DNA from 3 places in the Lacticaseibacillus paracasei subsp. paracasei genome. Region 3 is predicted to be linked to each of the others. Evidence: predicted binding sites of a transcription regulator. Region 3 holds the regulator's gene; each other region holds the start of a gene.
What was found. The regulator HrcA, encoded in region 3, represses chaperone genes, less so after heat shock. The targets are predictions, from matches to a motif close to TTAGCACTCNNNNNNNNNGAGTGCTAA.
Positions count from the first base shown of each region.

Region 1: a site for HrcA is predicted at 1,142-1,168, ahead of LBPC_RS08690 (ATP-dependent Clp protease ATP-binding subunit). Genes of this name have one in related genera too.
Region 2: a site for HrcA is predicted at 1,563-1,589, ahead of LBPC_RS03100 (Hsp20/alpha crystallin family protein). Genes of this name have one in related genera too.

Region 1 covers NZ_AP012541.1:1,765,960-1,768,229, reverse strand. The annotation lists gene LBPC_RS08690 (ATP-dependent Clp protease ATP-binding subunit) at 1-1,040, opposite strand, end outside; gene LBPC_RS08685 (hypothetical protein) at 1,260-1,451, shown strand; gene LBPC_RS08680 (phosphocarrier protein HPr) at 1,595-1,861, shown strand; gene ptsP (phosphoenolpyruvate--protein phosphotransferase) at 1,861-2,270, shown strand, end outside.
Region 2 covers NZ_AP012541.1:650,139-652,408, reverse strand. The annotation lists gene mutY (A/G-specific adenine glycosylase) at 1-578, opposite strand, end outside; gene LBPC_RS03105 (hypothetical protein) at 751-984, shown strand; gene LBPC_RS03100 (Hsp20/alpha crystallin family protein) at 978-1,454, opposite strand; gene LBPC_RS16915 (hypothetical protein) at 2,113-2,256, opposite strand.
Region 3 covers NZ_AP012541.1:1,571,822-1,574,091, forward strand. The annotation lists gene grpE (nucleotide exchange factor GrpE) at 1-133, opposite strand, end outside; gene hrcA (heat-inducible transcriptional repressor HrcA) at 310-1,356, opposite strand; gene hemW (radical SAM family heme chaperone HemW) at 1,519-2,270, opposite strand, start outside.

The DNA.
Region 1 (2,270 bases), 190 kb from region 3:
GTGGCAATGGTCAGATTCTTCCGGGAACCTGATTCATCCAGAAGGTCAATCGCTTTGTCAGGCAAGAAACGATCTTGAATGTAACGATTGCTCAAAGTTGCAGCTGCTTCAATGGCGGCATCTGTATATTTAACATGATGAAAATCTTGATACCGCGGCTGCAGGCCTTTTAGAATCTTAATCGTCTCTTCTACAGTTGGCTCCTCAACGAGGACTGGTTGCAGACGACGAGCAAGGGCTGAATCTTTTTCAATTTGACGATATTCATTGCTAGTAGTGGCACCAACGAGCTGCAACTCGCCACGTGCTAATGCTGGCTTCAGAACATTGCCGGCATCCATACCGCCTTCAGCATTGCCAGCGCCGACGATTTCATGGATTTCATCAATAAATAAGATAATGTTCTTATTCTTTTTAAGTTCGTCAATCAATTGTTGCATACGTTGTTCGAATTGACCGCGAATGCCAGTTCCTTGAACTAGTGAAACGACATCGAGTCGGATGACATGCCGATCTTGAAGTTTTGACGGAACATCGCCATTAGCGATCTTCAATGCCAAGCCCTCAACAACAGCAGTCTTGCCGACACCGGCTTCACCAATCAGGACTGGATTATTTTTTGTTCGGCGGTTTAAGATCTCGATCACCCGTGAAATTTCTTTGTCACGACCAATGACCGGATCAATTTGACCATTCCGTGCTTGTTCAGTCAGATCAACGCCGAATTGTCCCAGCAGTCCCTTGCCACGGTTGCCATTGCGGCCGTTATTACCATTGCCGCCACGGCCTGCCTGAGTTGGCGGGGTCTGAGCATTTGGTTGTTGCGGTTGATCCATTCCCTGATTCATCGCACGGAAAATATCATCTAAGCTGCCGAAACCAAATGGATCGGTTGCATCAGTTGGTCTCATATTTCCTCCTGCTTGGTTCTTGAGTAATTGATAACAGTTTTGGCAGAGATTAATTTCCTGTCGAGTGCCATTAACAACGGTTGAAAGATGAATAGTGGCTGGATTCTTATGACAGTTTTCACACAGCATTTTGTCACAACCTTCCTATCTGTTTAGGTGCCACGTGCAGTCAAAAAAGGTTTGACCTTTCTTGACCTATGGCAATAGTATACACCCACATTTCTGGAATGCAAGCACTCTGCCACTAAGAGTGCTAAAAAGTTGCAAAAATTTCAGTGACAGCAAGCACTTGCGCTTTTTCCTTACCAGCTTTTATGCTACTCTTATTAGGTGAGGTGAGGCAAATAGATGACTCAGGATTACGTCGCTTTAATAGATGAGTTAAAGACTGGTCAGCGGGACAAAATCACGGTGACGCCAGAAACGTTCATGGCGTTTCGCGCGGCATGGACGAATTATCCTGATCGTGAAGAGATCGTGGGAATGGCTAAACGTGATGGTGTCATTGAATACCATTATCGATCAGTTGATTCTCGTTAATATAGGCGCCAAATCTGATGTGGCGCTTGTGACAAGCTTCAAAAAATGGTAAGGTTTACATGAATTGTTTTGGGTACGAATGCGCACACAAACTATTCGGAAAAAAACTAGAAATCTAGTTAATACGAAGGAGCAGATCAGTCATGGAAAAACGCGAATTTAATATTATTGCAGAAACCGGGATCCACGCACGTCCGGCAACCTTGTTGGTACAGGCAGCAAGCAAGTTCAACTCAGATATCAACTTGGAATACAAGGGTAAGAGCGTTAACTTGAAGTCTATCATGGGCGTCATGAGTTTGGGTGTTGGCCAAGGTGCCGATGTTACCATTTCTGCTGAAGGTGCAGACGAGGCTGATGCTATCGCTGCTATTACAGACACAATGAAAAAGGAAGGCTTGGCTGAATAATGGCTGAACATTTGAAGGGAATCGCTGCTAGTGATGGGATCGCCACAGCGAAGGCCTATTTACTGGTTCAACCTGATTTGTCATTCCAAAAAAAGACGGTTGATGATCCTTCAAAGGAAATCGATCGCCTGAAGCAGTCACTTGATCAAAGTAATGATGAGTTAAAGGTTATTCGAGCAAAGGCCGCTGAATCGCTTGGCGAAGAAGAGGCTCAGGTTTTTGATGCGCACATGATGATTTTGGCTGATCCTGACTTTACTGGTCAGGTAGAGACTAAGATCAAGGATGAAAAAGTCAATGCTGAGCAGGCTTTGAAAGAAGTCTCCGAATTCTTTATTAAGACATTCGAAGGTATGACCGACAATCCATATATGCAGGAACGTGCGGCTGATGTCCGCGACGTGACAAA
Region 2 (2,270 bases), 920 kb from region 3:
ACGGCCTGATTAAAATCACCAGGTCGATCTTTTGGCATCAGTGGCTGAATCAAGTCAAAAAAGAGCTGACGCGTTTGTGGCCGGGCAATATCCGCATCCACTTTAAACAACCGAGCGAAAACTCGAAAAGCGTTACCGTCAATGGCAGGTACAGGTTCCCCGAAACTAATTGACGCAATCGCTCCGGCTGTGTAAGGCCCGATGCCAGACAATGTCTGCAGTGTTTCTGAGGTCTGCGGCCAAACGCCGCCATAATCGGCAACAATCTGCTTGGCTGCCTGTTGCAGACGGCGTGCGCGGGAATAATAACCCAAGCCCTCCCACGCCTTCAGAACCTCTGCTTCTGGCGCCTTCGCTAAGGCTCCCACGGTCGGGAATTGATTCATAAACCGTTCATAATAAGGAATCACCGTCTGCACTTGCGTTTGCTGCAGCATGAGCTCACTAACCATGACATGATAAGGATCATGATCCTCGCGCCACGGCAATTGACGCGCATGTTGATCATACCAATTCAATAAGGCCTTTTGAAAAGCCGCCACTTTTTCCGGCGGCCAGTTCATTAATTTGTTTGTCATCATAACCACTAGCTTACCATGGACTTGAAAAACGGGAAATATTGAACTGCTTTAGTTGGTGAGTGGGAATCCTTGTTGCAAGCTGAAACGCGCGAGCAAGGTCGAGAAGCCTGTGCATAAGGACCTCGAACCTAAACGACCAAAGCCCTGTCGTTTAGGTTCGAGGCCACTTATGTTCCGGTTTCTAATCGCGCCTTTTCGCGCTCTACAAAAAAATCACCCCAACGACCATACGTATCGCTGGGATGACTTTAACGACTCAATGATCACTGCAACTGCGGCAATTCTCATCGATTTTTGTTTGCTTACTCATGGGTTCTGCCCACTAACGGCAGAAGTGCCGCTTCTATTCATGCTTGCAATGCAGTCCGTAAATCTTGGGTCAGCTGATGACGAACATTATTGAATTTCAATGTTGTGACCAGACTCCTTAGATTCAGTCAGCTTAGGCATGGTGATATTGAGGACACCATCCTGATAGGCTGCCTTGATGTTGCTTGCATCAACGTTTGGTAGTTGATAGCTCCGACTCATTGTGCCGTAGTTACGTTCAGACATCATGACGTTGCCGTTCTTATCAGCGTGGTCGGTGATATCGTCCTTATGAACGTTAATACTCAAAACACCATCGTGGTAGTTCATCTTGATGTTGTTCTTATCAATCCCAGGTACATCCACATGAACTTCGTAAGCGTCCTTGGTCTCCTTAACATCAGTTAGTAATCCGTTGACGGCCGTGCTGGTGATGGCAGGTGTTGCCCAATCCATCCAGTCAGATACCGGGCCGAAGAACCGGCGTGCTAAGTTGTCAAAGAACGGATCATTCACATTGTTCATCAACTCATTATTACGACGATTCAAAACTTCATTAGCCATAACAGATAGCTTCCTTTCAATATAGAGACTTTGGCGATTCGGGAGAAACACATTTGCTCTGAAGCTCTTGTTCCTTCTCCCTCGCTCCACCTATAGTTATACCACAAACTAGCACTTGTGAACGCTAAGTGCTAATATTTTTTGAAAAAAGCTGATTAATCGGCTTCTTTGCATACTCTCACATGCGTTATAGCTTTTAATTTCTTTGTAGACCATTATTAAAAAAGTCTTAGTATTGCGGCAACTGCTCAATGGACACGACTAGTATGCGGCGTCATGGGTAAAAGCGCTAGCTTAATGGCGATAAATACCGTTCTTGCCATCATAGACAGTTACTGTCACTGGGGCGCAAAAGTTGCAGATCCGGCTGTCTCTAAAATGAATATTGGGCTATAGGTCTTTGAAAACGCGCAAACCGATCCAGAAACCTACGCATAAGGACTTCGAACCTAAACGACCAAAGCCCTGCCTGATATTGCTGAACTCCGAAACGCGCAAACCGGCCCAGAAACCTACGCATAAGGACCCCGAACCTAAACGACCAAAGCCCTGTCGTTTAGGTTCGGGGCCACTTATGTTTTGGTTTCTGGGCCGGTTTGCGCTCTGCAAAAAAAAGCCCTGAACAGTTAACTGTTCAGGACCAGCGACTCAACTAACATTAATTTTCGCTTTCAAGGCGTTCTGCTTCTTCGTCAATCGTTTCGAAGCCAGACTTCTTTGACTTCTTTTCGGGATGGTCTTGGCGCTCCTTTTCAACTTTAGCGATCAAAGCTTTTTTCTGTTCTTTGCTCAATGATGCCATGTGATGTCGCCTCT
Region 3 (2,270 bases):
TCGAAAGTTGTTCGTTAAGATCCGCGATACTTTCTTGTAAAATATCTTCTTTTAACGAAGTCTCTTTCGTATCAGCAGACTTTTCAGCTTTCTTTGCGGCGTTTGCTGCATGCTTTGCTTTTTGTTCTGCCATGGTATCCTCCTTTAACGCGTTTCCTGACGTAAAAGCCTGTCCATAAGGAACACATGCACAATGCCCAAAAAAGACCATTGCATTTGTGCGCCGATTTCTGAACGTGTCAGTTCACGCTATTCTTTAAACGCATCAGTTGGCTTAAAAACACCAACTGATGCTATTTGCTAACATGATTATTGATCAAAGTTGGCATAGTAGTCTGTCAACCGTTTAGCTAGCTCTTCGCGAAAAACGTCGAGCAAGCCGATCATCTTGGAGTACGGCATTTGCGTCGGTCCCAAGAGGGCGATCATACCGGTACCGTGACCACCAACATCATAACTAGCAGTGATCAAGCTGAGGTTCGCTAGATCAATAGGTTTTAACTCCGGACCCAGTCGCACTTGAACCGGTGTTTGGCGGATCGGGCCGCCCAGCAACTCAGTCAGATCGCCGTGATCCGCATCGATCAACGACATGATCTTTTTCAGCTCGTGAATATCCGAATCGCCAAGGTAATCCATCAAGTTCAACCGCCCGCCAACATAAAAACGTTCAGAGGCAGCTGACTTTAAGACATTGCCAAAAATATCAAGGAAGCCGTCTGGGCTGGTCAAATACTGCATTAGCATGGACGGGACATCCGTCCTCAGCCGCTGTGCTACCTGAACCAATGGCAACCCGACCAGCTGATCATTCACAATTCTGATGGCTTTTTCAAGTTCATCGGAAGAAATGGACGGCGGGACGGTGAACACCTGATTTTCGACATTACCATTATTCGTGACCAAAATGGCCATGACTTGATGGTTACCTAGTGGTACGAGTCGGAACCCAGTGAGCTTAATATTGTTGACTTCCGGACCGAGACTAATGGCGGTGTAGCTCGTCAGATTTGATAGAATCTGCGCGCTTTGTGCCACAATTTCGTCCATTTTGCTGTAACGCTGGCCAAGCTCCTGCTTGATCGTTGCCAAATCATGGCGAGAGACGCGCACGGGTTCAACAAGATGATCAAGATAGTAGCGATAGCCTTGTGTCGAAGGAACTCGACCTGAACTGCTATGGGTCTTGGTGATCAGACCGGCATCTTCCAGCGCTGCCATGTCGTTGCGGATCGTCGCAGAACTGACGTGAACCGGCAGCTCTTGCATTAACGTCTTTGAGCCCACCGGCTGGCCACTTTCAGTAAACAACCGGATGATCTCTTTTAAGACGAGCAATTGCCGTTTCGTCAACATTTTCTCACCTCACCTTTAGCACTCGTTTTATATGAGTGCTAATACAATGAATAATATACCAAGCGAGGTTAGCAAAGTCAAGGTACGATTGCTAGATTGTGAACGTTTCTAGTGAAAATTATGGCAAGTGCATTTTAACAACACAGCCGTTTCTTTTAGCACTTAAACAAGCGGCTCATCAATCAAGAAACGTTGAAAAACTTCGTTGCCAAGGAACTTGCCTTTGTTGGTCAGGCGAATGTAGCCATCTTGGCGCACAACCAAACCTTGACTGACCAGTTCCGGCACAGTTTCACCATAAATGGCGTCAACTGTCATGTGGTAGCGATCATAAAACCGCGCTTCACTGACCCCCTGCATCGTCCGCAAGCCTAGAAACATTTCTTCTTCGATCTGTTCTGACTGTGGCACCAAATGATGTTCAAGGACCGGCAAGTGGTCAGCATGTAATGGTGTTAAATACTGCTTAATAGGACCATAGTTGTGGTAGCGATCACGACCAAGATACCCAAACGCGCCAGCACCGAAGCCAAAGTACTTGTCATTGCGCCAATAAAGCAAGTTATGCTCACACTGGTACCCGTCCTTTGCAAAATTACTAATTTCATATTGATGTCGGCCATGTGCTTCCATGAGATCGATCGCATCTTGATACATATCGGCCTCGACGTCTTGGGTCGGCAAGCGCAACTTGCCCTGTCGCATCAGATTATAGAAGATCGTTTTACGTTCCAAAATTAGGGAATACGTTGAGTAATGCGGCAGATCCAGTGCCAACGCCTTTTGCAAACTGGTCAGAAAGTCATCGCGGCTTTGATCAGGTAGTCGAAAAATCAAATCAATCGAAATATTATCAAACCCGACTTGACGGGCGTTAGCAATGGCAGTGTAAACATCTTTTGCTCGATGTATCC